Regions from separate parts of the Lentibacillus daqui genome, predicted to be linked through region 3. Evidence: predicted binding sites of a transcription regulator. Region 3 holds the regulator's gene; each other region holds the start of a gene.
The links. Region 3 encodes Rex, which represses fermentation and respiration genes when NADH is low (regulators of the CRP and FNR family bind a similar motif). Its sites were predicted from a motif close to TTGTGAAATATTTCACAA; they were not measured.
Positions count from the first base shown of each region.

Region 1: O2S85_RS09455 (cytochrome c oxidase subunit 2A) is a predicted target of Rex. The motif match lies at 4,052-4,069, and genes of this name have one in related genera.
Region 2: qoxA (cytochrome aa3 quinol oxidase subunit II) is a predicted target of Rex. The motif match lies at 3,283-3,300, and genes of this name have one in related genera.

Region 1 is NZ_CP114176.1:1,862,369-1,872,673, reverse strand. Features, by position in the region: gene O2S85_RS09475 (formate--tetrahydrofolate ligase) at 1-1,627, opposite strand, end outside; gene O2S85_RS09470 (cold-shock protein) at 1,963-2,163, shown strand; gene O2S85_RS09465 (isoprenylcysteine carboxyl methyltransferase family protein) at 2,285-2,791, opposite strand; gene O2S85_RS09460 (type III polyketide synthase) at 2,788-3,876, opposite strand; gene O2S85_RS09455 (cytochrome c oxidase subunit 2A) at 4,138-4,287, shown strand; gene O2S85_RS09450 (cytochrome c oxidase subunit II) at 4,327-4,809, shown strand; gene O2S85_RS09445 (b(o/a)3-type cytochrome-c oxidase subunit 1) at 4,809-6,458, shown strand; gene O2S85_RS09440 (THUMP domain-containing class I SAM-dependent RNA methyltransferase) at 6,697-7,824, opposite strand; RNA gene rnpB (RNase P RNA component class B) at 7,975-8,351, opposite strand; gene gpsB (cell division regulator GpsB) at 8,451-8,756, opposite strand; gene O2S85_RS09425 (cytidine deaminase) at 9,045-9,449, opposite strand; gene O2S85_RS09420 (DUF1798 family protein) at 9,760-10,110, opposite strand; gene O2S85_RS09415 (hypothetical protein) at 10,284-10,305, opposite strand, start outside.
Region 2 is NZ_CP114176.1:2,707,782-2,718,086, reverse strand. Features, by position in the region: gene qoxC (cytochrome aa3 quinol oxidase subunit III) at 1-305, opposite strand, end outside; gene qoxB (cytochrome aa3 quinol oxidase subunit I) at 305-2,251, opposite strand; gene qoxA (cytochrome aa3 quinol oxidase subunit II) at 2,300-3,178, opposite strand; gene O2S85_RS13735 (aminopeptidase) at 3,844-5,088, opposite strand; gene O2S85_RS13730 (TetR/AcrR family transcriptional regulator) at 5,275-6,162, opposite strand; gene O2S85_RS13725 (efflux RND transporter permease subunit) at 6,490-9,744, shown strand; gene O2S85_RS13720 (MFS transporter) at 10,109-10,305, shown strand, end outside.
Region 3 is NZ_CP114176.1:618,213-628,517, reverse strand. Features, by position in the region: partial or broken gene O2S85_RS03395 (class I SAM-dependent methyltransferase) at 1-38, opposite strand, end outside; gene O2S85_RS03390 (hypothetical protein) at 230-481, shown strand; gene O2S85_RS03385 (DUF2268 domain-containing putative Zn-dependent protease) at 597-1,388, opposite strand; gene O2S85_RS03380 (redox-sensing transcriptional repressor Rex) at 1,621-2,253, opposite strand; gene moaC (cyclic pyranopterin monophosphate synthase MoaC) at 2,234-2,743, opposite strand; gene O2S85_RS03370 (ABC-F family ATP-binding cassette domain-containing protein) at 2,911-4,836, shown strand; gene tsaD (tRNA (adenosine(37)-N6)-threonylcarbamoyltransferase complex transferase subunit TsaD) at 5,097-6,107, opposite strand; gene rimI (ribosomal protein S18-alanine N-acetyltransferase) at 6,094-6,552, opposite strand; gene tsaB (tRNA (adenosine(37)-N6)-threonylcarbamoyltransferase complex dimerization subunit type 1 TsaB) at 6,545-7,252, opposite strand; gene tsaE (tRNA (adenosine(37)-N6)-threonylcarbamoyltransferase complex ATPase subunit type 1 TsaE) at 7,330-7,788, opposite strand; gene thiL (thiamine-phosphate kinase) at 7,785-8,768, opposite strand; partial or broken gene O2S85_RS03340 (short-chain fatty acid transporter) at 9,069-10,305, opposite strand, start outside.

The sequences.
Region 1 (10,305 bases), 1.2 Mb from region 3:
CTGCTGGATGCGCAGGTAATCCCGGCATGGTCATCATTGTTCCTGTTAATACCACAATAAAGCCGGCCCCAATCGCTGCACGCATTTCCCGAATAGTCAGCGTAAATCCCCTTGGTCTACCCACCAGCGAGGGATCATCGGATAGCGAATATTGCGTCTTCGCCATACAAATGGATAAATTGCTCCATCCTTGTTGTTCATAATACTGTAGCTGTTCGGCCGCTTTAGGGGATAATTCAATGTCATCCGCACCATAGACAGTCTGGGCAATCTTTCGTATCTTGGTCTTTAGTGACTCCTCAGGTTCGTAAATCCGCTGAAAATGGGATGTGGTAGTGCTTGTTTTCTGAACGATTTTTTTTGCCAACCCGATTCCACCATCTCCACCCTTGGCCCATACATCTGTCAAAGCAACATCGATTCCTCTTTCATGACACCATGATTCAATAAAAGAGGTTTCTCTTTCCGTATCCGTAGAGAATTTATTAATGGCTATTATATATGGCAATCCAAATGATTCAATCGACTCGATATGTTTTTCCAGATTAGCCATTCCATTCTTTAATGCATCAAGATTTTCTTCGGTCAATTGGTCTTTTTTCATACCGCCATGCATTTTTAAAGCCCGGACTGTGGCGACAATGACAACAGCGCTTGGTTCAAAATCCCCCGCACGTGTTTTAATATCTAAAAATTTCTCTGCACCAAGATCGGCACCAAAACCCGCCTCGGTTACTACATAATCCGCCAATTTGGCTGCTGTTTTGGTCGCCATGAGGCTATTGCATCCGTGAGCAATATTGGCAAATGGACCACCATGGATAATTGCTGGTGTATTTTCGGTTGTTTGGACAAGATTTGGTTTTATCGCGTCTTTCAATAATAATGTCAGCGCACCCTCGACCTTTAGATCCTTCACCGTTACCGGCTCTTCTTCATACGTATATCCAATAACAATGCGGGATATTCGTTCTTTTAGATCATCCAAACCAGTTGCCAGACAAAGAATGGCCATTATCTCGGAAGCAACTGTAATCGTAAATCCATCTTCACGTGGGATACCCTGTTTTGGTCCACCCAGTCCAACAACGATTTGTCTCAGAACACGATCATTCATGTCTATAACCCGTTTCCATTCAACTCGACGCGGATCAATCCGTAAATCATTTCCCCGTTGAATATGGTTATCGATTAATGCTGCCAACGCATTATTGGCACTTGTGATGGCATGCAAATCACCGGTAAAGTGCAAATTGATTTCTTCCATGGGGAGAACTTGAGAATAGCCACCTCCTGCTGCCCCCCCTTTCATTCCCATGACAGGACCTAAAGAAGGCTCACGTAATGCAATGATCGCTTTTTCTCCAATTTTATCCAACGCTTGACCCAATCCAACTGTTACAGTGGATTTTCCTTCCCCCGCCTGTGTTGGATTGATTGATGTAACTAAAATGATCTTCCCATCCGGATTATTCCCCAGCTTTGTCAGCAGGTTATCCGACAGTTTTGCTTTGGTATGCCCATATGGTTCCCAGTCTTCATCCGTAAGCTGTAAGCGTTGTGCAATGTCCCTAATCGGTTTTAGTTTTGCTTCTTGAGCAATTTCAATATCGGTTTTCACGTCCATGACATCCTTTCCACCTAAAAGTTAACTGCCATTTTCCAAGTATCTTCATTATATCTGGAAATGAGTTAAAAATATAGCCGAAAAGTTTCGAAAAAACATGGAATTTTTTTGTCTTATGCTTGACGGAGCAATTAAAATAAGCTATTATTTACACAAGCAAAGAAGATGTATGGAATCATGAATGACAGACAGCTTCTATAGAAGTGGATGCAATTATGATCCTGCTCTTCTATAGTGGCTGTTTTTCTATATCATCTGGACTTTGTATTATCAACACGTTTTAAGGGATGTGTATACATGCTTTTGCGTGAAAGTTTTAGGGAGGACAAAATACAATGGAAAACGGAGTAGTAAAATGGTTCAACGCAGAAAAGGGTTATGGTTTCATTCAAATTGAAGACGGAAATGATGTATTTGTACACTATTCTGCCATTCAAGAAGAAGGATTCAAAACACTTGAAGAAGGACAAGAAGTGTCTTTTGAAATTGTTGAAGGTGAACGCGGCCCACAAGCAGCAAATGTAGTGAAGAAATAAATTCATATATAAAGCGGTAATCGTACATCGATTACCGCTTTTATTTATTATTAGTGTGCTTATTTCTTATTTAAATAACGGACTTTTCGGTTACCCTCCATAAGCACTTGCACTTTTTCTTTCATGTTACTTTTGTTAATGCCCGATCTTCCTGTGGTACGCGTAATCTTAACAGCCCCAGGTGCAACATTGGAAATAAAATGGCGGAAAAATAAGCTCCAAGTAACAATGGAATAACAAATAACTCAATCAGCACAATAAGATAATTTGGATGCTTCATATACTTATATGGACCCTTTTTTATAAGGGAGACTCTTGGCAGGACAATGATTTTTGTATTCCAAAACCTCCCAAGTGTATAAATACACCAAATCCTTCCCATTTGCGTGGCGATAAATATTATAAATAGAAAATAATTTAATTGTCTTGGTGCAGGATTCGCACTTACTTCTGCAATAATGGACAAGAAAAATAGTACATGCAGTACGATAAACCATTTATAATGTTTCTTGCCCCGTTCAATACCGCCACGTGCCTTCATCCATTTTTCATTTCGCTTTGCAATATAAAGCTCAACCAGCCGCTGACAGATGATTACACCAATTAAAACACTCATCCATATTGTCATTCATTCCACTCCAATAATAATAGTTCCGAACTAAAGCCAGGTCCCAGGGCTGACAAAATGCTTTGCTCTTTCCCCTGAAACACCTCTTTCATCCATTCATACAAAACATAAAAAACAGTACCTGATGACATATTCCCGTGATCACGCAATACATTGTATGAATGTATTAACTTTTCAGTCGGGATATGTAGTGTTTCCTCCATTGCCTGCAACACTTTTTTTCCGCCTGGATGAGCTATGAATGAGTGAATCTTTTGTTCTTCCAGGCCGGCTCCACTAAGAAATGACTCAATATGATCCTTCCAAAGCGTTTTTACAAGGTTGGGAATGCTCTTTGAGAAAATGACTTCCATGCCATTATTGGTAATATCCCATCCCATGATGGATAAGCTATCCTTTTTAGTGAACGTACCTTTACGGGTGATTCGTGGTAATATTTTTGTCCGATTGGAGCAATATTTTGACTGCTCACCACATAAAAATACAGCCCCAACTCCGTCACTAAATAAGGCAGTACCAACCAAATTACTCTTCTTATGATCATCCTTTTGAAAAGTGAGACTGCATAATTCTGCACCTATAACAAGCACTGTTTTTTTGGGATGGGCGGTCAGGAAATCAGCTGCACGGGATAACCCGATCGCACCGCCTGCACAACCCAGCCCCCATAATGGCATTCGCTCCACATCCTCACGAAATGGTCGTTCATTCAACAGGTGAGCATCCAGCGATGGTGTCGCAATACCTGTACTGGAGACAAAAATGATCATATCAATGGCCTGATAGGGAATATCCTGTTTAGCAAATTGCCGGTTTGTCAAACAATGATCAATGGCCCGTAATGCATGACGAGTAGCGAGCGTTTGATATAATTTATTTTTTTCCTGAAATGAGTGCTGATGAAGAAACCAATCTTTTGGAACGACAAATTGCCGTTTCGCGATTGCTGCATGATCAAATACAGGAAGTAACCTTTCCAGTTGTTTTTCCGTATAGGGGAATAGTCCGCCAACGAGTTCTTTAATTTCCTGTTGGTTCATCTCATAATCGGGAACGCCAACACCTGCCGAACAAATATATGTCATCCAATCACCTTTTATCCTCTATCAACTTAATACCAAAATACGACCAAATGTATCAATTTTGTAACATAAAGGTCTTATTTATAGGTTGTGTTGTTTTAATGAAATTATGACAAATTCCTTGAATAAGGTCTCTTTTTCTTCCAGCTACGTGTCAGTTTTGTGACTTTTGACTTATTTGTGATGTTTGTCACAGAAAGTAATCCACCTTTTCGTGAAAATAATGGTAACGGTTCACTATGAAGCTACAAGGAGGGATTAGCAATGACAAATCAGCTACAGCAAAAAAAGGTTGAGAAACTCAAAACCGACGAAAACAGCTCTTTAAAAGGTACCTTTACATCCGTAATGCTGTTGGGTGCATTCATTATTGTGTCCTGGATTGGCGTTTGGATAGTATTTCAGTCCCGTTAGAAGGAAGGTTACATGTCGAGAAAGGAGTCGATAAATACCATGGATATGCACAAATATGAAAAAATCTGGCTTTTATTCGGAACAGCAACATTACTCATTTTTCTTATTACCATTGGCATTAGTGCATTTTATTTGGGTAATCAACCCCCAAGCTATGCTGTTACCATTGATCCGGAAAAAGTTGATGAAAAAGCGCCATTTAATAAACCTGGACTGAAGCAAATTGGTGACAATGAATACGAGCTTACCATTGTTGCCTCTGCATTTAATTATGACGTCGGCAATAATGAAAAGCTGGTACAAATCCCCAAAGGATCGACAGTTCATTTTAATGTCACTACGAAAGACGTTGTCCACGGATTTGAATTAGTCGGCACAAACGTAAACATGATGCTCGAACCGGGATATATCAGCACTTACACCAATACGTTTGATAAACCCGGAAAATACACACTGCTCTGTAACGAATATTGCGGTACGGGACACCATTATATGACCGCAACAATTGAGGTGATGGAATAATGATCAAATCAATCAGAAGTATTACAGCACCTGATGCCAGATTAACGATGGCCCATATGTTTGTCGCTTTTTCAGCGTTATTGATTGGCGCTACAGCAGGATTGCTTCAAACTCTGGTTCGATCGGGAAAAGTAACATTACCAGCTGGAATTGACTATTATCAGATTCTAACATTACATGGAGTCATATTAGGACTTGTACTGACAACTTTCTTTATTATAGGTTTTGTAATTGCAACGCAAAGCAAGACAGCGGGCGCATATAGCTTGAATGAGCGAAAATTGGCCTGGATTGGTTTCTTTATGATGGTCATCGGAGTTTGCTGTACGGCAACAGTTATTTTATTAAATGAAGCTTCGGTACTTTATACGTTTTATGCTCCATTGCAGGCGCATCCCGCTTTTTACATTGGCCTTGTATTGGTTATTATCGGAAGCTGGATTGAGGGATTTATAATCTTTCATCGTCATGCACGATGGCGAAAAGAAAATCGTGGTAAACGGACACCACTATTAAGTTACATGGGTGTCGTGACGATGTTGTTATGGCAGATCGCAACACTTGGGGTTGCGGCAGCCGCGTTAATTCAATTTATCCCATGGTCACTAGGGTTTACAGATACGATTGACGTACTGGTAAGCCGGACATTGTTCTGGTATTTCGGCCATCCGCTTGTTTATTTTTGGCTATTGCCCGCTTACATGTGCTGGTATGCCATTATCCCAAAAATTATTGGCGGGAAAATATTCTCGGACTCGTTAGCGCGTTTGACCTTTATCCTGCTATTATTATTCTCGATTCCGGTTGGTTTTCACCATCAGTTGACCGAACCTGGTATCGATCCGTTTTGGAAATACTTGCAAGTGGTTCTGACATTTATGGTGGTAATTCCTTCGTTGATGACTGCGTTCTCAGTTTTTGCTTCCTTTGAAATGCGCGGACGGGAATTAGGGGCAAAAGGCCTGTTTGGGTGGCTTAAAAAAATGCCATGGAAAGACGTTCGTTTCTTGGCACCATTCATTGGTATGGTTTGGTTCATTCCTGCAGGGACAGGTGGAATTATTAACGCATCCAATCAGATGAATCAAGTCATCCATAATACCATTTGGGTAACCGGACATTTTCATTTGACAGCAGCAACATCGGTTATTTTAACATTTTTCGGGATTGCTTATTGGCTCATCCCTTCGATTACTGGCCGAAAATTAACCGCCAAAATGAATAAACTGGGGATTATCCAAACCATATTTTGGTCAGTCGGTATGGCAATTATGTCCGGGGCCATGCACTGGGAAGGTTTACTCGGGGGACCACGCCGATCAGCATATTCCGAATATGCAGGTAATGCGGATACAGCAGGATTTGGCGCATATCAAATTGCCCAAGCCATTGGTGGATCCATCTTATTTATCGGGATGATTATTATGTTGGTTATTTTTATCAATCTGGCATTCTTTGCACCGAAAGGAAAAGAAGAATTTCCGGTCGCGACTGTTGCCGATGCCGCAAGTCCAACTCCGAAGATTTTGGAAAACTGGAAGTTATGGATCGGCGTAACGTGCGCATTGATTCTTTTTGCATACACGATTCCATTCATCGATATTATTCAGAACGCACCACCAGGATCGCCCGGGTATAAGTTCTGGTAAAAAAAGAGATATCACTTGGTTTCCTATATCGGGATCCGGGTACAGGTGATATCATTCATTCCACATTTACGTATTTCCTGGATCAAAATAACAATTTAGTTGAGCAATTTCCGATGGGACAAGGTTTTGACCAGGATCGCGTTTACAAACGAATTATATATACGATTAGTTGAATAAGGATTTGGTACTAAAAGAGAGGAAATCAGCACCCTCTCTTTTATTTTTGGTCTGTTTCTCTCTAGCGGCTCGCAAAGTATTGGTAATAATCTGTACGGATAAACCCATTAAATAGTTTGCGCTTTTTTGTTGCCTTTTTACCGTAATGTTTTTCAAAATCCTCAAAAGCAGTCAGTATATAGACGCTCCAGCTTGGATGACTGTTCATAACCATGCCAAGATCCTTGTATATTCGGGCGATGGAATCCTTATCTCCGATTCGCTGCCCATACGGCGGGTTACCAACAAGATAACCGTCTTTTTTTCGGATAAAAAGATCTTTCACTTGCATTTGTTTCCATGAAATTAAGTCACCCAATCCAGCTTCTGTTGCATTATCTTTGCTGATTTTCACCATGTTATGATCAATATCAGAACCGGTAATATCCAGCTTTTGATCATAATTTGCCAGATCTTCTGCTTCTTCAAATGCTCGAACCCAATCATTCTGGTTAATAAATCCCCACTGCTCACAAGCAAATTCACGGTTGAAACCTGGAGCGATATTTTGGCCGATTAATGCGGCTTCGATTGGTATAGTACCTGAGCCGCAAAATGGGTCAATAAATGGCTTGTCAGGATACCAATTCGTTAATTTGACAAGAGCTGCGGCCATGGTTTCCTTTAAAGGAGCCTCGCCCTGTCCTACCCGGTATCCACGCTTATGCAAGCCTGTTCCGGACGTATCGATGGTTAGCGTTGCGGTATCTTTGTGGATGGCGATCTCAATTTTGTATGGTGCACCGGTTTCTGGCATGTTGGTTGCAAGTCCGTATTTCAATTTGAGCCGTTCAGCAATAGCTTTTTTGACGATGGCTTGACAATCTGGAACACTATGCAATACAGATTTAAAAGATTTGCCAGCTACCGGGAATTTTCCATCCTCCGTGATAAAATCTTCCCACGGCAATGCCTTTGTCTTTTCAAACAACTCATCAAATGTTGTTGCCGCAAACTCCCCCACAAGCAGTCGTACCCGATCCGCTGTGCGCAACCATAAATTACACCGTGGGATGGCGGAAACAGGTGCTTTAAATTGTACTTTCCCGTTTTCAACTGCTACCTCATAGCCAAGTTTTTTTACTTCACTTGCAACAACAGACTCCAGTCCCATTGCTGCGGTAGCGATTAAATTTACTTGTTGTTGCATTCTTTTACGTCCTCGTTTCCTTTATGTAGATACCATTAAGTTTACCAAAACTATCAAAGAAATGAAAAAGATAGTCCTATGATAAAATAAAAAAACCTTACCTAAAGCAATTACGCAATAGAAAGGTTTGATTTCCTTGACCATTGAATACGTCATAAGCCATGTTCTGTTCCCTTGTACTCAAACGGTGGTCAGCCTCGTACATTGGGCGTAATCATCTATCTGCAAGCCAAAGACTTGTCCCTTTTTCGGTTCATTTCCCTAATCAAGGATGCCCCTACCATTATTTGGGTTGCTCACTCGTGGGGTTTACCTCGTTCCATTCCAAGTGTTTCCACTCAGACTACGTCACTGTGGCACTTTCAAGGATCGCATTCCATATCTGATTGACTTAGGAATTTCCCCTGCCGTTAACCGTAATGGTTACCTTGACTTATGATTTCGTCAAGCACGAACACTACAAACATCGCAGTTTGTGTGAGCATGGACTTTCCTCTGCATGTGTTATGCAGCGATTACGTCAGTATTCAATATCAATTATTAGGATTATACCATATTTATTGTTTGATTGCACTGGTAAAAAAAGACATCTCGAAAAATCAAATTACCATATCTTTTTTGACATTTTACCCTTCCGACTCTACATATTTTTTACCAAACACTGCCTTTTCCAAATTCGACACACGCTTGAGAATATCGTAGTTAACTTGATGGTTCGGTGTTTGCGTCCGCGTTTTCGGTTGATCTGTTTGCTGTTGTAATCGCTCATTTTCTTGTTCAAGCCGTTCGATTTCTTGTTGAAAGGCATCATAATCTTGTATAATTGTGTCGAGGAATTCATCTACCTCCTCTTGATTATAGCCGCGCATCGCTGTCTTAAAGTTTTTTTCAAGAATCTCTTTCCCAGTAAGTTGAATACGATTTGAGTTCATTTCATCACCCCATATTTTGGACAAAATACACACTTATATTTTTTCAAATAAACACGCAAATGTCAATTTTTATTGTGCAAAAGCGAAAAGCGACCAGAATTAACAGCCGATAAACTGCGTCTGTAAACACATGAGGCTCGATGTTGCCGCGCCAGGCATTGTATTGCACAACCTCCCTGCTTGCCAATGTTGGCTTATCACAGTAAGAATCCTGAAGTTTTCCTGATAACGGCAGAATAGAGCGAAATATTTTTAAAAAACAACCTTTTGCACTGGTTTTATGCGTTATTATTCCGCGTTGGTCATATCTTCAGGTTGAAATGAGAACGGTAATAAGTCTTTAACCGTAATGGTTTTTGTTTCATTGTGTAAATTAGCCAACGAAATAAGCATTGACTGGTCGAAAAACTCGCTCATCACTTGGCGACAGGAACCACATGGAGGCACAGGTCTTGGCGTATCGGCTACTACAGCCATTTCCTTAAACTCTCTTTCCCCATCAGCAATGGCTTTAAAAATCGCAACTCGCTCCGCACAACATGTCACAGGGTATGCTGCGTTTTCGATGTTACAACCGGTATATATTTTCCCTGATTTGGTTAATAGTGCCGCTCCAACCGGGAAATTTGAATAAGGAACATAGGCTTTATCCCTTATTGCTTTTGCCTTGTCAACCAATTTTATTCCTTCCATTGCACACGCAGCCCCTTTCAAAGTTGAATGTTATTATACGTAACAATTCACCGATTGTAAAGCTTATAGAGGATGTTCAAAAAGTCCGGTAAAAATGACGTGCCCCTGCAAAAGGGGTATGCCGACGCCTGAGCGCAAGCCCGTTTTTAGTCGGCCTTCCTTTGAAGAAGTTCGTTGGCTTGCTTTTCCGCTCCTCATGTACCTTTTATGTACACTCCGGTGCTCAAAGCTACGCCGCCTAGAACTTCTCGGTCGTTTTTATCCTCCTTTTTGAACACGCACTTATACAGTGTTATTTTCCGCATTCAACTTACAGATCCCGCAATACTTGATCAAAAATATAATGAACGGATTTGTTCAACTCCATATATCGTTTTCGTTTTACATCAACAAAAAAACTGTGCATTAATAATAATTCCATGTTTTCCCTTGTTGATGTTATCTGGTGTGGATGAATGTTAAGGGTTCGGTTCTTTACTGCTTGGAGGGCTGTTTGTTCCCATGTTGCAAGCATCCCATAAATTGGCTCAGTTGTTTCTTTAACAAATAGAAAAAAAGCTTTATCACGCTTATCTTCGGGTGGCTGACTTTTTTCATATCGTTTCTTAAGTTGATCCAAATGTTCTTTCAGTAGTTCTGTTTGCTGTTTCAAATCTGTCAAAGTAATCCCTGCTCCTCAATATTTCATCTTTCTCTCACCTTTACTTTATCATTGATACGGATCAATTTCACGAAATTTACAATTGCCATAAGTAGAGCTGGCAGAATTGTAGGTACGCTGAACTAAGAAATATTCTGTCAAGATATTTTTGCGGGGACCAGTCCGTAAAATGGTTACCGTCCGGGATTCACTAAA
Region 2 (10,305 bases), 1.7 Mb from region 3:
AGCAGCAATGTGATTGCAAAAAATCCCATCATTGCTTTGGTACGACCAATCCGCATCGCATGAACACCAAGACCAATTGTGAAACTACTGGTTAAAAGGACAAACGTTTCAATGAGTACTGGTCCGATTTCAAAAATTTCTGCGCCGGATGGCCCGCTCCCTGTGCGATTCACGAGGGTAAAGTAGGTGGCAAACAGGGTAGCGAACAACATAATCTCGGCACCAAGGAAAATCCAAAAACCGACAATGTTGATTTGGTTTTGTTCCGATCGATATTCAAGAGGAAGCGTATGATCCATCTTCATTAGCTAACACCTCGCAATTTCTTTTCTGTTTCTTCAATTTCCTTGACAGATATGTGGTGACCGTCGTCTTTTTCAAAGGAACGATAGGCCATAAATCCGAGTATCACCAGTGTGAGAATAATGGCCGGTAGCCACATACTGAAAATCAGTGAGAAGCCCCAGACAAAGAAAACACAACTCAACACGAATGGCCAACCGCTGTTATTTGGCATATGAATGGTTTCTATCTTGTCAGCAAAAATAGGGCGGTCATTTTTCTTATGATCCCAGAATGCTTCAATGGAATCGACTTCTGGTGTGGTTGCAAAGTTGTACTCAGGTACTGGACTGTGTGTTGCCCATTCCAGTGTGCGTGCATCCCATGGATCCGAACTAATATTTCTGGAAGCATAACGCACGCTGTAATAAACATTGTAGACGATTAATGCAAAGCCAATCGCAAGGCCGATCGCACCCACGAACGATAGCAGGTTAAGTGGACCAAATCCAGTAGCTTCCGAGTAGGTGTACATTCTTCGTGCCTGACCGTTCAGTCCGGTAAAGAACATTGGGAAGAATGTCACGTTAAAACCGACGACAATAAACCAGAATGCCCATTTACCAATTCGTTCATTTAACATGAAGCCAAACATTTTCGGCCACCAGTATGTCAAACCGGCAAGCATGGCGAATACTACCCCAGGAATAATGGTGTAATGGAAATGCGCTACTAAGAACATTGTATTATGGTACTGATAGTCGGCACTTGCCATTCCAAGCATAACTCCGGTCACTCCGCCAATGGTAAAAATAGGGATAAAGGCGATCGAATACAGCATTGGTACCGTAAATTTGATTTTTCCTTTCCACATCGTCAACAACCAGTTAAAGATCTTAATCCCGGTCGGTATGGCAATCGCCATGGTCGTAATCGCGAAAATACTATTCGTTAATGGCCCTTGCCCCATCGTAAAGAAGTGATGGGTCCAGACCAGGAAAGATAGGAACGAGATCAGGACGATGGAAGCAACCATCGTTTTATACCCGAATAAGTTACGTCGTGAAAAGGTAGAGATCACTTCACTGTAGACACCGAATGCCGGTAAGATTAAAATGTATACTTCCGGGTGTCCCCAAATCCAGAACAGGTTGGCCCAGAGCATATCCATTCCACCATTTGTAGTGGTAAAGAAGTTTGCCCCGAATAAACGATCCATCGTACCTAACAACAAAGCGATCGTTAAAACTGGAAAGGCAAATACAACAATCGCATTGGTAATAAACGCGGTCCAGGTAAACATCGGCATTTTCATTAATTTCATACCTGGTGCACGCATTTTTAGGATCGTCGTAATAAAGTTAATCCCGGAAATTAATGTCCCGATTCCGGCAATTTGTATCGATAGCATGTAATAATTGGTACCTACCGATTGACTAAAATCATTTCCGGCGAGTGGAAAATAGGATGTCCAGCCGGCATCTGGTGAACCACCAACAACAAACGAAATGTTAAATAACATTGCACCCATAAAGTATAGCCAGAAGCTGAGTGCATTCAATCGTGGAAACGCAACATCCCTGGCACCGATTTGTAATGGCACAACAAAGTTCATTAATGCATAGATAAACGGCATCGCCATAAAGATGATCATGACAACTCCATGGGTGGTAAATACCTCGTTGTAATGCTGGGCATCCAAAAATGTATTATCTGGTATCGATGTTTGTGCTCGCATCATGATAGCGTCTACTCCACCCCGGAACAGCATGAGTAAAGCAGAGATTAAATACATAATGCCGATTCGCTTATGATCCACCGTTGTTAACCATTCGCGCCATAAATAGCCCCATTTTTTAAAGTAGGTTAACCCGGCAATAATCGCAATCACTGTCAAACCGATAGCAACCATCGATGCATAAATGAGTGGATCTCCATGGGGAATGGCAAACCGATCAAAGTAATTCATTACGTTTTCTCCTTTCAAAAGTAATTAAAACATGTTGACGCTATGGTATTAATGATGATGTTGTTCTGAATCATCTGTTGATCCATGCTGATGCCCGTCATGATGGCCTTCTGGAGGTGGCATGAATGACAAGTGTGTGCCACTAAACGTCATTTGTCCAAGATGACCGGGCTCCAATAGTTCGTCAAATTCTTCTTTGGTCAGTGGTTTAGCTGTTTTTTGAACATCGTCCACCCATTCAGCAAATTCTTTAGCAGGCATTGCTTTGACCTGGAACGTATTTTCGGCAAAACCTTCTCCGCTAAAGTTGGCATTTCGTCCCATATATTCGCCAGGTTCATCCGCTGCTAAGTGTAATGTTGTTACCATGTCAGACATGGCATATTTCTGCCCGCCCAGTTGCGGAATCCAAAAGCTGGTGATTGGTCCATATGAATATAGTTTAAATTCGATAGGACGATCGGTTGGAATGTATAAATAGTTAACCGTCTCAATATCTTCTTCCGGATAGCTGAAATGCCATTTCCAGTTTGAACTGGAAGCGTAAATGGTCATTGGTTCCTGTTCTTCATACCCCGTTGGTGTCGCTTCAACCTGATACGTCGATTTGACGGTAACAACGGAAAGAATCACAATAATGATGACTGGGATCGCAACGATAATCGTTTCCAGCCATTTGCTGCCTTCAATATGTGGTGGCTCGTAATCATCCGGTTGCTTGGAAGCGCGGTACTTAAAAAGGACAAAAATTAACAGAGCAAATACTGCAATGACGATAATGGCCATCGTGGCGATTGATATCCAAATTACATTGGATGTTGTTTCCGCTTGTGGGCCTTTTGGGTCTAATACCTTTAATGGCTCACATCCAGTAAGCAACAGCAGTGTAACAATAAATGAACCAACAAAAGCCGATTTTATTTTCAATGAAAGTACCCCTTTCTATATTAATTTCAACTTCAACTTAAGTGATCTACGTCACAATCCATCTACATATATTAATGCCATAAAAGGTGTTGAAGGACAATGGATTGTGATTTTTGTCACAAAGTGTTCAGAATGTGTGTCACAAAGTTTTCATGAATGCTGGTTTGACGGTAACAGGGGCAACGGTTTCGGGAAGTTGAAGGGGGAAGGTGGCTTTGAACTAAGGTTTGATGCTTTGTGAAAAATGAAGAGACAGACATACTTTGGAAGAATTAGCCTATAGTCAACGAGAGATAGAGCATAGCAACTGTTTATTACTGCTTTGGGAAATTATAAAATTAAATGCTTGTGGATAACTTTGTAATCAGGATGAGCCCCGTCCGGCTCCAGCGCCCAGCAGCTAGTGTGCTTCCTTCACCTTCGTACGATAAGTCAACATCGACTCGGGGTAAAGGAAGGCCGACTAAAAACGGCCTTTGCGGCCAACGTCGGCATACCCCTTTTGCAGGGGCATGTTTCCTTTATCTCCTAGGTTCAGTCCAGCACATACGCTGCTAACCGGGCGCTTACGCCTTTGTTCTTTAAAAAACCTCCCATCTAGACACAGATGAGAGGATTTTCACCTTCATATTTGACCTTTATAGTAATACGACGTTGTCAAAAAACTATATTGCCCAATCTCCATTCCTGAATACCGGAATAACCGTGCCATCTTGTTTGATGCCGTCGATATCCATTTTATCGGAGCCAATCATGAAATCCACATGAGTGGTGGAAACATTTATGCCATGTTCTTGTAATTCTTCTTCGCTCATTTTTGTCCCGCCTTGAATACATGTTGGATAAGCTGCACCGATGGCTAAGTGATTGGATGCGTTCTCGTCAAACAGTGTCTCAAAGAAGGTAATGCCCGATTGTGAAATAGGAGACGGATCTGGCACAAGCGCAACTTCTCCCAAGCCTGTTGCTCCCTCATTATCCTCAACCAATTTCTTAATCGTTTTATCTCCTTTTTCAGCGGAAATATCAACAATTTTGCCATCTTTGAATTGGACTTTGATGCCTTCAATTAGTGTACCGGCATAACTTAATGGTTTGGTACTGACAACGACACCATCCATCCGATTTGTATCGGGTGCAGTGAACACTTCCTCTGTCGGCATGTTGGCAATAAATTCTTCGTTCTTCGGATTAAAGCTTTCCGCACTTTGCCAAATATGGTTCTTCGGTAAGCCAAGCGTTAAATCGGTGCCCGGGGCGGTGTAATGTAAAGCATCAAATTGTATGTCATTTAATTTCGTTGCTTTTTCCTTGAGTGTTTCTTTATGTTCATCCCAAACAGCAACCGGGTCATCATGATAGATGCGGCATGTTTTGAAAATCTCATCCCATAAAGCATCAACTTGTTCCTCGGAAGTTTTTAAATCAGGAAAGACAGTTTTGGCCCAGTCTGCACCAGCGGCAGCAGCAACGGTCCATTTTAAATCATCATTTTGCGTAGCTACGCGTTGGGCTTTGAATGCTTTCCCAGCCACTTTTTGATACGCGGCGACTTTGTCGGGATCCACCTCATTTAATAAGTTTGGATCATTAGATAAAATGGACAGCCGGCAAACGTGATGGTTTAGTACATGGTCTTCTGATTCATCAATCTGGTATTGAGGTATATCGGTCAACAATTCCTCGGACTGGTTTATGTAATGCTGTTTGGTGATATCATCGTCCGACCATTTTACGATTACTTTTTCCGCGCCAAGCGAATAGGCTTCTTTGGTAATCAAACGGGCTAAAGGAGCTTGATCAACGGCAATGGTCATTTTTACCCAATCACCGGGTTTCACATTGATCCCCTTTGCGACTAATAGCCTGGCGTATTTTTGCAGGTTTTCTTGAAAGTTGGGTAGCATGATTTTTTCCTCCCATATATTATTGGTGTCGATATTAGTATAGTGAAAAAGGAGGGTGTAATGCAAATAGTGTGTGATTTGGATTTGAAGCACACTAGTCGCTGGACGCTGGGGCCGGACGGAGGGCTAACTTTAATTCGATGAAATGGAAAAAATGGTGGGACAAGGCGCCTGTCCCCTTGTCCCGGCTTATAAGAGTTGCAGCTTCAACAATTTGGCTATTTTCTCCCGGTAAGCATCAAACGCTTTAATCTCCTTCAAGTTGGCGAGCATGCCTTGAAATGCATATTTATCCGGTTCTGGTTTTTTTAGTTCACTTTGGAGGAAATCTATTACATGAACTAGCCCATGCTTTTGCTCTTCAGAAAGCGGCATATCCTTTAATCTTGTCGCCATATCTTTTAACAGGGCATCCACTTGGCTTTTTGGATTGATGGATGAAAACGTGTGCTCCGACAGCAAATGGTCCAAATTGCTTGTATGGATAATTGGTTCTTCGTTGTTTTCAAATGCTTGCACGATGTCGTCCATCCGGTTCAGCAAAAACTCCGCAACGCGATTGGCATTCAAGTCCAGATTGTGAAATAACATCGTTGCCAAATAGGCATTTCGCATGCCCTCTGTCAGCAAAATGATGTCAGCGATGTAGGGTATGATTTTTTCCCCGTAGGTTTCCCTTAAGCGACGATAGTACCAGGTCAGTATGTCTTTTCTCGCTTGCTCCATCACATCGTGCAGTTCTTTGTTGATAGAAAAATTTTGTTCTCGCAAATAGACGATGAAAAAGGCACGCTGTTTATTCAGCTGTTCAAATGGTACACACAGCTGCTGTTTCATTTTTTCGCGTGGCGGCAGGTTGGCTTGATCAATCGCTTTGAGTGAATCATCCATCTGTTCAAAATAATATTGGAAAATCGCAACATGCAATGCTTCCTTTGATGAAAAATAATGATAGAATGCTCCTTTGGATATACCGCAATCATCGACAATTCCTTGAACGGAGGTGTTAAAAAATCCGTTTTCCGCGGACAATCTGATGGCTGATTCTATGATTTCCTGTCGCTTATCTTCTTTCATTTATCTTCACCCGTTTCGTTAATTCAAGCAATTCATCCTGCAGAATTCTTTGTTTCCCTCATTATGACCAATCAGTCAAATAGTGTCAATAAAATGATGAAAATATTGCATATAATACTTGATTCGGACTAAGTGATCGAGTAAGATGGAAGATGTGATTTTAAAAGCATACAGCTATTTGGGTTCAAATTGTTTAGTGAATTTTCCGGAAAGATAGATAGCCCGGTTTACTTTGACTGACCGGTCAGTGCTTTTAGAAAATAAGTGAATGCATAGCGAAAACAAGGCTTATGCAGATAGAAACGTAACATATGGGGAGTGTAGAATTTGAAGCGTATCATTAACTTTGCCCTGAACAACAAGTTTGCTATATGGATTCTCACAATTTTAGTCGTTGTGACAGGGCTTTACTCCGGCATGAATATGAAGCAGGAAACGATGCCGGATATTACGTTGCCAAACATATCGGTTATGACGACTTATCCGGGTGCAGCACCTGATGAAGTGGCTGAAAAAGTATCCGAGCCGATCGAGCAGGTTGTGCAAAATTTGGAGGGCGTAGAAACGGTTAGCTCATCGTCCATGGAGAATGCGTCTTCCGTTCAGTTGGAATTTGATTTCGATACCGACATGGATGAGGCACTTAACGATGTCAGCGAGGCGGTAACGAAAGCTGATTTGCCTGATGGCGCAGAGGATCCGGATGTTTCACGAATCAGTATTAATGCTTTTCCGGTTATCGCATTAAGCATCAGTAACCCCGATCAGTCACAGGAGCAATTGACCAAAACAGTGGAAAAAGATGTCGTGTCTGGATTGCAGGGTATCGACGGGGTGTCCGATGTACAGGTGACCGGACAGCAATTGCAAAAAGTGACCATCGACTTTGACGACGATAAATTGGAAAAATACGGACTCGATGAAGATACCGTAGAACAATTAATCCAAGGATCGGATACCACTTATCCGCTGGGACTGACAAATTTTGATGATGAGGTGAAAAATCTTGTCATTGATGGTGATGTTGCTAGTGTTAAAGATTTAAAGAAATTGAAGATCCCATATACCCCTCCACAAGCGGGACAAGAGCAGGGACAAATGCAACAAGGTGCAACTGATCAAGAGCAAATGGACCAAATGCAGGGACAAATGCCGGATAGTGATGCAATGCAACAAGGCGATGCTCCGGATGCAGCACAGCAAGGTCAAGCGACTGGAGAAGATGCGGCACAGCAAGGTCAGATGCCAAATACGGATCAAGCCGGTCAAGCGGAAGTGGAACCGGAAATTCCGACAGTTACATTGGATAAACTGGCTGACATCAAAATTGTAAACGAATCAGAATCGATTTCCAGAACAAATGGCGAAGATTCAATCGGTGTCCAAGTTGTCAAGGGAGCCGATGCGAATACAGTCGATGTCGTGAATGCAGTAAAGGACAAGATGGACAAATTTGAAGACGACTTGGGAATCACCTCTGTATCCACTTTTGACCAGGGTGAGCCAATTGAAGAGTCGGTCAGCACGATGATGAATAAGGCATTGTTCGGTATCCTTTTTGCTGTTGTCATCATTTTGCTGTTCTTAAGAAGTTTTAAAACGACGCTGATTTCAATCGTGTCGATTCCGTTATCACTATTGATTGCAATTTTCGTGCTTCATTATATGGACATCACCCTAAATATCATGACGCTCGGCGCGTTGACCGTCGCAATTGGGCGTGTCATCGATGATTCGATCGTTGTCATGGAAAATATCTATAGGCGCATGTCCTTACCGGATGAGAAACTGCATGGCAAAGAATTGGTCAGGGAAGCAACGCGGCAAATGTTCATCCCAATTCTTTCTTCGACCATTGTAACGATTGCTGTGTTCTTGCCGATGGGCTTGGTGCACGGGCAAGTGGGCGAATTGTTCATGCCGTTTGCGCTCGCTGTTGTATTTGCACTGGCTGCTTCATTGCTTGTGGCAATTACAGTCGTTCCCATGCTGGCCCATTCATTGTTTAAAAAACAATTAATCAATGGTACAGTAAGACAACAAAAAGAAAAGAAACCGAGCAAACTGGCTCATTTCTACAAGCGTATTTTAGAATCGGCGTTAAACCATAAAGTGATCACATTTGGCGGTGCGGTTGTCGTACTTGTGTTGAGTTTGTTCTTGCTGCCTCTTATTGGCGTCAATTTTTTGGCTGATGAAGAAGAAAAAATGGTTATGGCAACCTATACACCAGAACCCGGTGAAACGCATGAAGAGGCTAAAGATATTGCCGCTGATGCAGAAGATTTAATTAGCAAACGCGATGGTATTACCAAGTATCAATATTCACTGGGCGGGGATAGTCCGTTGTCGATGATGGGTATGGGTGGTGGAGATAATGCCGCACTATTTTTCATCGAGTATGACAAGGATTATGAAAATTTTGGTGAGGAAAGCAGCAAGATCATCAAGGATTTGAACAAACAAACGGATGTCGGTGAATGGAAGAGTATGGACTTTTCCGACATGGGCAGTGGAATGGAACTGTATGTCTACGGTGACAACCTTGAGGACATTCAAACAGGTGCCGATGAGGTGGAGTCCATCATGAAAGATAACAAGGATTTAGAAAAAGTGGATTCCAGTATTTCCGAGGCTTATGATCAATATACGCTTGTCGCCAATCAGGATAAATTGAGCAAATATGGGTTGACTGCAGCGCAAATCGGTATGAGTCTAAGCGATACAAGCGAAAATTCACCGATTACCACCGTGAAACATGATGGGGAAGATGTAGATGTCTATGTTGAAGTGGAGAAAAAAGATTACAAGAATATCAAGGATTTAACCGACGTTGATATCCAGACACCACTGGGAACCACCATAAAAGTTGGTGATGTAATGGATGTCAAGGAAGGAAAATCTCCGGACACCATCCAGCGTCGGGATAACAAAATGGTTGCCTCCGTTTCGGCGGACATTACAACCGATGATGCAGGAACAGTATCCAATCAAGTACAGGAGAAAATTGACAAACTTGACCTGCCAAGCGGTGTTACCGTAGATTTCGGCGGCGTAACAGAACAAATCAATGAATCCTTCTCGCAACTGGGGTTAGCGATGCTTGCGGCAATTGCGATTGTATACTTTGTGCTTGTGGTAACTTTCCATGGCGCACTGGCACCATTTGCTATTCTGTTCTCACTGCCATTTACGGTTATCGGTAGTCTGGTCGCCTTGTGGGTCGCGGATGAGCCATTGAGCGTATCAGCGATGATTGGTGCACTGATGTTGATCGGTATTGTCGTAACGAATGCAATTGTGTTGGTTGACCGTGTCATCCATCAAGAAAAAGAAGGACTCACTACACGGGAAGCATTGCTGGAAGCGGGCTCCACAAGGCTGCGTCCAATCTTGATGACAGCACTGGCAACGATCGGTGCATTGATTCCGTTGGCGATTGGTGTAGAAGGTGGCGGTCTGATTTCCAAAGGGCTGGGCATCACCGTTATTGGCGGTTTAATAAGTTCAACGCTACTAACACTTGTCATTGTACCAATTGTATATGAAATACTTGCCAAGTTTATGAAAAAGGAAAGGTAAAGAGGGAGGCGGCTGGTTATGTGACCGGCTGCCTTTTGCAATGGTGGCCGAGTTTGCAACTGTTGTTACCGAATATAGTGCGTGATATGCAATTTGCGAACTAGTGCCGAAGTGTTTTGAAATGATCGTGGGATCTTGTAATTTTCCATTTAAAATGCTATTATAATAAAAAGTTTATTCCTTTTAATATGATCCAGAGAGGTCAAAAAGGGTAGTGCGTACGTATTGTGTTGTGGATTAACACTTCATGCCCTTTTGTCCTTAATTGGACAAAAGGGCATTTATTTTGGCCCGATATTAAAATGGAATACTTTAAATCTCTTTTAAACATAGTCCTGAGAGACTTGAAAGGAGCAATAAATTCATGAAATATCGTAATAAAACAGTAGTAGCTTCTGTAACTGGATTGACACTTGAGGGTATGGACATCATGTTTATTTCATTTGCCATGTCCTTGATTGTCGCAGATTTTCATATTGATTTGGCGACAGGAGGATTTATTTCATCCATTACCAATATTGGGATGCTTGCTGGTGGAATGATTTTTGGAGTTTTAGCGGA
Region 3 (10,305 bases):
AGGTACGCCAACAAATCATGATACGTGTACCTTTCCATCCACTTTATCCCTCCGTTTTAACGTAATTTAATGAATTCCCCGAGACTATTGTCCAATCATCAGGGGGGGTAAATACATAAGGTATTATTACAGCAGTGAATGATTGATTTCACTTGTTTGCTTTATCTATTGTGAGAAAACACATCAATAGAAGGATACCTTTATGGTTAAGAAAGGAGTAAATTGAAGAATGCCTGTAAATCCTTATTATCATCGATGCATGGAATGCAGGGGCAGACCAGTAAGGATTAGAACGAAAGATGGTCGGGTACATCATGGGATTGTTGATCGGGTCACACCTACCCATGTCTACCTTCGTCCAATGCACAGAGGTCTTGGCGGGTACGGCTACGGATGGGGATTTGGTGGGTTTGGGCTGGGATTTGTCTCAGGAATTGCCCTTGGTGCCATTGCAGCATTTTCCCCACTTTTCTTCTGGTAAAAAAACGTACCAAGACGACGGAATGTGTGGATGATTCGTTTGCCCTCCCTTTAAATACCTTACCGGCTGCTTGCCACATGTTACAAAGCCTGCCAATATAGCGGGCTTTGTAACACTATTTTGGAAAGTCGGACTCCTTTAGAATTGTTTCTGCTGGGACATCCAACATCTGCTCAATGGTACTATTTGTATTCGCTACATAGGAGGAAACCATATGATAGCCGGCATTATAACCGGCCCATCGCGGAATAAATCCTTTTCCATACAGCAATTCATAGTGCCTGCGTTCGGCTCTTTTTACGGTACAATTTGGTTGAAGCCATTTTTCCCAGTGATACAAGGCCGTTTTGGATGGATAAAGGGTTGCCCATTTTGCCAGGTGTTCCTTGCCCAGGCGCTCTTCCACGGCCATTTCCGCCAAACCTTCCAGAACAATAGAATCAAGCAAATCCATGTTTGCTTCGGATTTATCAAGGTGTTTTAACCGGCATACATGATTATATTCATGAATCAGCAGTTTCTCCAGCTCAACTTTTTTATTGTATGGGGTGACAAACAAAAACACTTTATCCGGATAGGACAAACCGGATAGCCCGTTAAAATCAGCCTGGAGTTTTCGATTTTGCACATTGGAAGGCAATATAAAGACAGGGACATCGGGGCCATGCCAATCTTTTCGCAGCTTGGTTAGTGATGTCTTCACGGTCTCCCAACAATTTTTTTCTTTTAACGATTTGATGATTGACTTATCGTCCGGGCTTGGCAAAAACAGCCCGTTTCTCAGTAAATGCTCATGAATTTCAACAGTATTTGCATGATGAAAATAGGGTTTTAGTCTGCCGCTTATTTGCTCTTGGTGATGTTTTCTTACCTTTATTTGGGATGTTTCCTTATCTTTTTTTGCCATGTACGCGTCAAGCCACTTAGATGTTTGCACAACCGCCATTTACAACCAATCCTTTTCCAAAGTTGAACGATCACTATACTATATGACAGATAACCCAAATTGTTCCGGGGCAAAGGGACGGTTCTTCTGTTCCGGCAATCTTTCACATGGAAAAAAACGGTGGGACAAGGATCCTGTCCCTCTGTCCCTAAAGGTGAGGCAGGAGAACCGACCCGAAACCGGCCCTCTGTCCCTACAATGGATAATGTTTTAAGAAATAGACGAGTGCTTGCAGTTCTACAGCTAAATCAATATGATGGACACGGACATTGTCGGGGACTGTTATTCTGGCTGGGGTAAAATTCAGAATGCCAGCGATTCCCTGGTTGACAAGCCTTTCTGTAATTCCATCCGCTTCGCTTGCCGGTACAGTCAGGATAGCCACTTGTACGTCGCCGAGCTTTTCTTCCAGCTCGCTAATATGATAGACAGGTATCCCGCCAATATCGGTTCCCACTTTTTCTTTATTGGTATCAAACGCCATTACGATTTTGGTGTTGTTGTTTTTCATAAAATTATAGTGCAAAAAAGCCGTACCAAGATTTCCGACCCCAATGAGGGCAACCTCGGTTGTTTCATCCTGATCCAGCGTTTTCCGGAAAAAGCCAAGCAAATATTCTACATTATAGCCATAACCTTTTTTTCCCAAAGCACCAAAGTAACTAAAATCACGACGAATGGTGGCTGAGTCCACTTTAACTGCATCACTTAATTCCTTGGAGGAGACGCGCATTTTCCCCTGAATGTGCAGATTGTTTAAAAACCGATAATATAGAGGTAATCTTTTTGCTGTTGCTTGCGGAATCTTATTTTGCTCCACCGTTATCCTCCCCTTGTTCGCGATGATAGTCACCGGATTTTCCGCCTTTCTTCGCTAATAAGCGTGTTTCTCCAATGATCATGCCCTTATCAATCGCCTTACACATATCATAGACGGTTAATGCTGTCGCAGTAGCAGCAGTTAATGCCTCCATTTCCACTCCCGTACTGCCTTTTGTTTTGACAAACGCTTCTATTTTCAATTCAAACACGTCATCTTTGACATGCCAATCAAATGAAATATCGATCCCTTTCAATGACAATGGATGACACATGGGAATCCAGTCAGATGTTTTCTTTGCCGCTATAATACCGGCTACTTGAGCGACCGCTAGTACGTCGCCTTTTTCTATTTGATGATCGTTGATTTTTTGATAAATTTCTTCTGAGACTTTAACACTGGACGCAGCAATGGCCGTTCGTTCTGTCTCAGCCTTTTCACTTATATCCACCATACGGGCTCGTCCCTGTTGATTAAAGTGTGTGAAATCCGCCATTTTTTCAACTCCATTTCGCTTTCAACCGTACTTCTTATAGTTTAACAGAAACAGGAACAGAAGTCGTGATTTATTTCACATTCAAAAACCGCAGTCGAAATGACCTACCTTATACTTTCTAACCTTCCAAGAATACGATACACTAATGTGGATGAGGTGAACGATTTATGATTATCATGCAACTAAATGGCATTTCCAAATCCTTTGGCGCGGAACAAATATTATCGAATATAAAATTGGAAATAAAAGATAAAGACCGAATTGCTATTGTCGGGAGAAACGGAGCAGGGAAATCTACCTTGCTGAAAATAATGGCTGGAGAACTTTCCCATGATGAAGGGGAAATACACAAACCGAAAGATCTTTCCATTGGCTATTTGTCCCAACATACAGGACTTGAATCCGATAAAACCATCTGGGAAGAAATGCTGACGGTTTTTCAAGACTTAATGAAACAAGAAAAACGCTTGCGTATCATGGAACAACAAATGGCAGATACAGATTCGCTTTCCCAAGAGGATTATCAACAGCTATTACATGACTATGACCGGGCACAACAGGCCTTTACAGCAGGTGGCGGATATCGTTACGAGGCAGAGATAAAATCTGTACTGACGGGGTTAAACTTTCAGGACTATGATGACAGCACCCCGATCAATGCATTGAGTGGCGGCCAGAAAACCCGGCTTGCCCTGGGTAAACTGCTGTTGATGAAACCAGATCTGCTTATCCTTGACGAACCAACCAACCATCTTGATATTGATACACTTGCATGGCTGGAAAATTATTTAGTCGGTTATCCCGGAGCGGTTACTATTGTTTCCCATGACCGCTACTTTTTGGACAAAACCGTGACGATTGTTTATGAGATCTCTTACCATCATACAAAAAAATATCATGGAACCTATAGTAAATTTTTAGAACAAAAGGCCCAGCAATTTGAACAGAAAATGAAAGAATATGAAAAACAGCAAACAGAAATCAAACGAATGGAAACCTTTATTCAAAAAAATATTGTCCGGGCATCGACAACGAAGCGCGCCCAATCCAGACGAAAACAATTGGAAAAAATGGAGAAACTGGATAAACCTGCCGGGGAGGAATCATCAGCACATTTCACATTTGAGATTGCCCGCAGAAGCGGAAATGATGTACTAAAATTAAATGATGTTTCCTTTCGCTATGACGATGATAAAAAAGAGCTGTTTTCCCACGTCAATTTGCATGTCAACCGCGGAGATCGGGTTGCACTGGTTGGACCCAATGGTGTGGGGAAAACGACCCTGCTTAAAATAATACTTGGAACCTTAAAACCAAATCATGGAACGATCCAGCTTGGTACCGGTGTACAAATTGGCTATTATGACCAGGAACAAATGACCTTAACCCCGACAAAAACCATCTTGCAGGAATTATGGGATGACTATCCAACCATCAATGAACGAGATATTCGAACCGTTTTGGGCAACTTTTTATTCTCCGGGGATGATGTTTTAAAACAGGTACATTCCTTAAGCGGCGGCGAAAAAGCCCGTCTGTCATTAGCCAAACTGATGATGCAAAAAGCCAACTTACTTATCCTTGATGAACCGACAAACCACTTGGATATTGATAGTAAGGAGGTACTGGAGGCAGCATTAATGGATTTTCCGGGAACCATTATCTTCGTATCCCACGATCGATATTTTATCAATAAAATTACCGATCAAGTCGTCGAGATGCAACATGATGGGGTTACCGTCTATTTAGGTGACTATGACTACTATCTGGAGAAGAAGCAAGAAGAAGCGGAACGGGAGCAATTAAAACAAGCGAACAAAATCGTACCTGAACGCGAGCCAAAAAACAAATCGGCCTCCACCTTCCAGGAAGAAAAGAAGCGACAAAGTGAACAGCGAAAGAAGGAACGTAAAATTGCGGAGCTTGAGACAACCATTGAACAATTAGAAACAGAACTAAGCCATTTAGAACATAAAATGGCGGAACCAAAAATTTATCAAGATCATGAAAAGGCATTAGAACTAACTACAAAAACGGATAAACTACGTGGAGAAATCGAACAACTAATGGAAGAATGGACGGAATTACAATAAAGAGGAACTTTCTTAGCTTGAAAAAAAGCACGCCAAACGGTTATCCACCGCTTGGTGTGCTTTTTTATCTTAAGTTGAGAACTGTGTGTGTCTATTCCGCAGTTATCCACAGTTCAAAAAAGATGAATACTGTCTTGTTTAGAGTTATGCACATTATCAACAGATTTTTCGTGACTTATCCACAATTATTGTCCACACATTCATGAGGGAATATAAAGGACATCGATTTAGATATCCACACCTCTGTTGATAGCCTGTTATTAAGTTAATAACAGTCCTGGATGGGCATTCATATCCCAGCCTGCACGTTTGCCTTGTTCGTAAAAAATTGTTCCGGCAGCACCGATCATCGCTGCATTATCGGTGCATAGTTTCAATGGTGGTATTAATAATGGGATACCGGTATCAGCAAACCGCTGATCAAGTGCGGTGCGGAGACCTTGATTCGCCGCGACCCCGCCGGCAACAATCAACTGTTTTACCCCATATTCCATTGCCGCTTTATAGGTTTTTTCCGTCAATACCTCAACAACACTTGCCTGAAAACTGGCTGCAATATCTTCTTTTCTTAATCTCTCTCCACGCTGTTTAGCATTGTGAATCGTGTTGATAACTGATGATTTTAATCCACTGAAGCTAAAATCATAACTTCCTTCCTCCAGCCATGCACGCGGAAAGGCAATCGTTTCTTTGCCTGTACTTGCAAGCCGGTCAATTTGCGGACCACCGGGATACGGTAACTCCAGCATTCGGGCAACTTTATCATAGGCCTCGCCGGCTGCATCATCCCGGGTTTCTCCAATGACTGCAAAGTTTCCGTGCTCACGCATCAAAATCAGTTCCGTATGCCCACCGGAAACAACTAAAGCCAACAAAGGAAATGCAAATTCACGTTCGAACCGATTTGCATAAATATGTCCAGCAATATGATGTACGCCAACGAGTGGCTTATGCTTGGCAAATGCTAGTGCTTTTGCCGTACTCACCCCTATCAACAACGCACCAACTAAGCCCGGCCCCTCCGTAACTGCAATCGCATCAATATCATCCCATGTCAACAGGCTCTCTGAAAAGGCCTCTTCCAGCACGACCGTCATTTGCTCTACATGATGTCTTGATGCTATTTCCGGCACAACGCCACCAAACCGTTTATGGCTCTCAATTTGTGAAGCAACCACATTGGCAATAATCTCCCGGCCATTTTTAATAATAGCCACAGCTGTCTCATCACAGCTAGTCTCAATCGCCAGTATATATTTATCTTTTTCCATTTAAATTCACCCACATTACTATTGCATCTTCCTGGTTATCCACATAATAATTTTTCCGTATACCACCCGGCACAAGCCCAAATTTCCGGTATAGATGTTGAGCAACCAAGTTTGATGTCCGAACCTCCAGGGACAAGCGTTGGCCACCCAAACGAACAGCCTGCATCATCACATACTGAAATAATTTCTCGCCAAGCTTGTTTCCCCGATAACCAGGCAAGATAGCAATATTCGTTATTTGCGCATCATCTGCAATCACCCACAGACCAGCATAACCGACAATTTTATCATCTATTACGACAACAAAATAATGAGCAAACTGATTATCCACCATTTCTTGTTGAAAAATATCCACCGTCCATGGTGTTGCAAATGTTGCTGTTTCCACTTCCATCACCTGATCAATGTCTGTAACTTTCATGGGACGAATCACCAAATTAGCCATTCGATTTCTGTCCTTTTTGTGCCTCTAACCATTTTGCTTCAGCTTCAGCCAAACGCAGATACTGTGGTGTTAAGGTGTGCGTGTTGTCAGGGGCTTTGTTCAGTCCTGCCAAAGCCAAGTGTGACGGATTTGCCAAATGACAGGAACCCTCCGGAATTACGGCTAACGACCTCATCTCCTGATTGATTATTTCCTGATAGGCCGATATATCCGGACTCAAAAATAGTACCTTTTGTTCGTCGGCTGCCAATTGCTGCAACCAGTCAAACATTGCCACATTTTGCTCCTGTTTAACCAATACCGGTTGACCATTGCGCCATTGATATAGACCTGTATAAACATTTCCTCGTCGTGCATCAAAAAATGGACATATCAATAAATCAGTTAAACTTCCTTGATGAGCTAACACCTGCAAGCTTGAAACACCGCTGATGGGAATATCTAAAGCCCATGCCATCGCCTTTGCTGTAGCAAGACCAATCCGTACACCAGTAAACGATCCTGGTCCTTTGGCAACAACGATTTTATCCAACATATCAGGGGGCACACCCGTATCCCGCATCAATTGGTCAATCGCTGGCATTAACCGAACTGAATGATTCTTTTTTATATTTGTTACTAATTCACCAATCAAAACGCCATCTTTATGTAATGCGATACCGAGTACTTGATTGGATGTATCTATCGCAAGTAAATTCATTCCTGTAACTCCTCAAAACATAGATTATAAGTGTGTGCAAAGTGATGATTGCAGCGTTTCCGCATTGAACAACCGCTTTATGAACCAATGATTTCAGCAACAACTTTTTCAAAATGAGCACCGTATGGAGAAAACGCCAATAAACGCGAATGTTCATCTAAATATGTCAGGCTTATATCCAGCCGTTCAGGCGGTAAAAATTCTTTAATAAATTGTGCCCATTCAACAATGGAAATACCCTCACCATTAAAATACTCGGAGAAACCTATATCCTCATCTGAATCCTCCAACCGATAAACATCCATATGATACAGTGGAAGTACCCCCTGATATTCCTTGATAATCGTAAACGTTGGGCTGTTTACGGTACGTTTCACGCCAAGTCCTTTAGCAATCCCTTTTGTAAAGGCAGTTTTCCCGGCACCCAAGTCACCTTCCAATGTAATGACATCACCTGGCATTAATAGTTTAGCGAGTTGTTGTGCCAATGTCACGGTTTCACTTTCCGAACGGGTTTCTATTGTATGATTACTCATCTGCGTTTCACCTGCTTCAAATGTGTATAGCCTTGTTTTTTTAATGGTACCTGATGTCCATGATCCTGTAAATAAACCGCATCATGATCTCTCTCTGTCACATAGCCAATTTTTGTTACTTTGACTCCTGTTTCCTGTGCAGCTTGAACAACCTTTGACCAATCACTTTTCGGAACAGTACCAAGCAGTTCAAAATCCTCTCCGCCGAATAATTGCCATGTTCGCTGCTGTTCCGCCGTAAATTGATGGAATGCATCGCTCACAGGTAATTTGGCAAAATCCAATACAATGGTTACCTCTGATGCTTCAGCAATTTCCGCAGCCTCATTAGCTATCCCATCACTAATATCGTTCAATGCCAATCGGGAAAGTCCTTCCAAATTCCAGGCAAAAGCAACCCGTGGTGAAGGCATTTGATGTCGCTTCACATAAAATTCATGATCATTATAGTTACCTGGATTTGTTAGTATGTGCAACCCTGCACGAGAGTCCCCAAGTGTCCCTGTAGCAAACACTACATCATCGGCCTTTGCAGCATGACGATAACGCGACTTGCCTCTGGGAACATAGCCAATAACTGTAATTGAGAGGGATAATTCTTTACCGGCAACCGTATCTCCGCCAATCAAATCCATTCGATAGGTTCCAGCCAGTGCTTGCATACCTGTCACGACTTGTTGAATCACTTGAGGCTTCCAATGTGATGGAATAACAATCGATACAAGATAAAAAGCTGGCTGTGCGCCCATGGCAGCCAGATCACTAACATTCGCTGCGAGTGCCCGGTAACCAATATGAAAAGGGTCCATTGTTTTACACGAGAAATGTATATTTTCTACAAACGTATCAACCGCTGTAACGATGTCCTGACTGGTTTGTCTGAATACAGCGGCATCGTCCCCCACTCCCTTTATTAAGGATGCTTGTTTGTAGGAAGCTTGTTTAATGGTATTAATAAAAGCAAACTCATCCATCTTCATCACCAATCTTTACTAATGAATTATCTCCATCATAGCAAAAAGAATTATAAAGTGAAACTTCATTCGGTGAGGGGCACGATGAACAGGGCATTCTGTAACAATTTATGGGGAACTTAATCAGAAAAAGTGAATGATAAAAACGGCTCTTAACCAAAATCTATAGTTGACAGATTAGATGTAATTTATAGGCGATCGCTACGGAAAAACACTACGCTTTCCGTGTTTTTTCCGTAGCTAATTAGTTTATCATTTGAAAATCCCCCTTGTATTCAGCATCATATTATCTATCCTTCGTCATCTTCAGAAAAACAACAGCCCGATGGCGATTGGGAAGAAACTATAAACCAGGATAATGAAACAAAAACCCATGATATCTTTCACTTTCAAACCCGCAACAGAAAGAAGCGGAAGTGCCCAGAATGGCTGAATCATATTTGTCCACGCAGATCCCCAAGCCACTGCCATCGCTGTTTTGGTTGGATCGACGCCAATATCAATACTAGCCGAAACCAACATGGGTCCTTGTACAGCCCATTGCCCCCCGCCAGATGGTACGAAGAAATTTACCAAACCAGCACTTAAGAAAACAAATAAAGGATAGGTAAATTCATTTGAGATACTGACGAACCATAGTGACATGCTCTCTGACAGTCCTGAGTCCACCATCATCCCCATAATACCCGCATAGAATGGGAACTGGATGATGATGCCGCCAGCATCCCTGACCGCATGATTCACACTGTTTAAAAATCTCCTGGGTGTTCGGTGTAACAGAATTCCCAGAAACAACATGATTAAATTGACAATATCAATGTTTAAATCAAAACCATTTGCCGAAAAGTGGTAAATAATATATGTAAGACCAAAGATTCCAATAATAAGTGAAACAATCCGACTGTTCTCCAAACGCTCTGAGGGTGTCTGGGCCTGTAATTCCGGCTCTTCAAATTCCTCTTTAAAACCGGTATCCTTCCAGTCAATTTGGTTTTGAATTTTTCCCTCTTGTGTCTTGAGCAACATCCTGTTCAAGAATGGTAACGTAATGAGCAATATAAGGATGATGAACAAATTAGAACCGCTGAACAAAGTTTCCGTAACTGGTATCGTCCCAATCGTATCTTCCAAAAAGTGACCTGGAGTTGCTACCCACAATGGAATAGCTCCGGACAATCCCCCATGCCAAAGCAAAAAGCCGCTGTACGCACTAAGCAATGAGCAGGCGATAATCGGCAGATGGCACACGTTTGGCGACCTGGAGAGCAAACAATGCTCCTCCAACCAGTCCAAATCCATAGTTAATCAAAGAAGCAACGATTGCGGTAATTGTTACAAGTATAACCGCCTGTGCGGGTGACTTTGCCAATGCGCTCGGTTTTTCCAATAACCTTTTCACGACCGGTGTGTTAGCCAGCACATTACCAGTTACGACAATGAGGGACATCTGCATGGCAAACTCTAGTAAATCCCAGAATCCATTGCCCCAATAGTCAATCATTTGAACCGGTGTATTTCCCATCACGAACATACCTATCAAAAA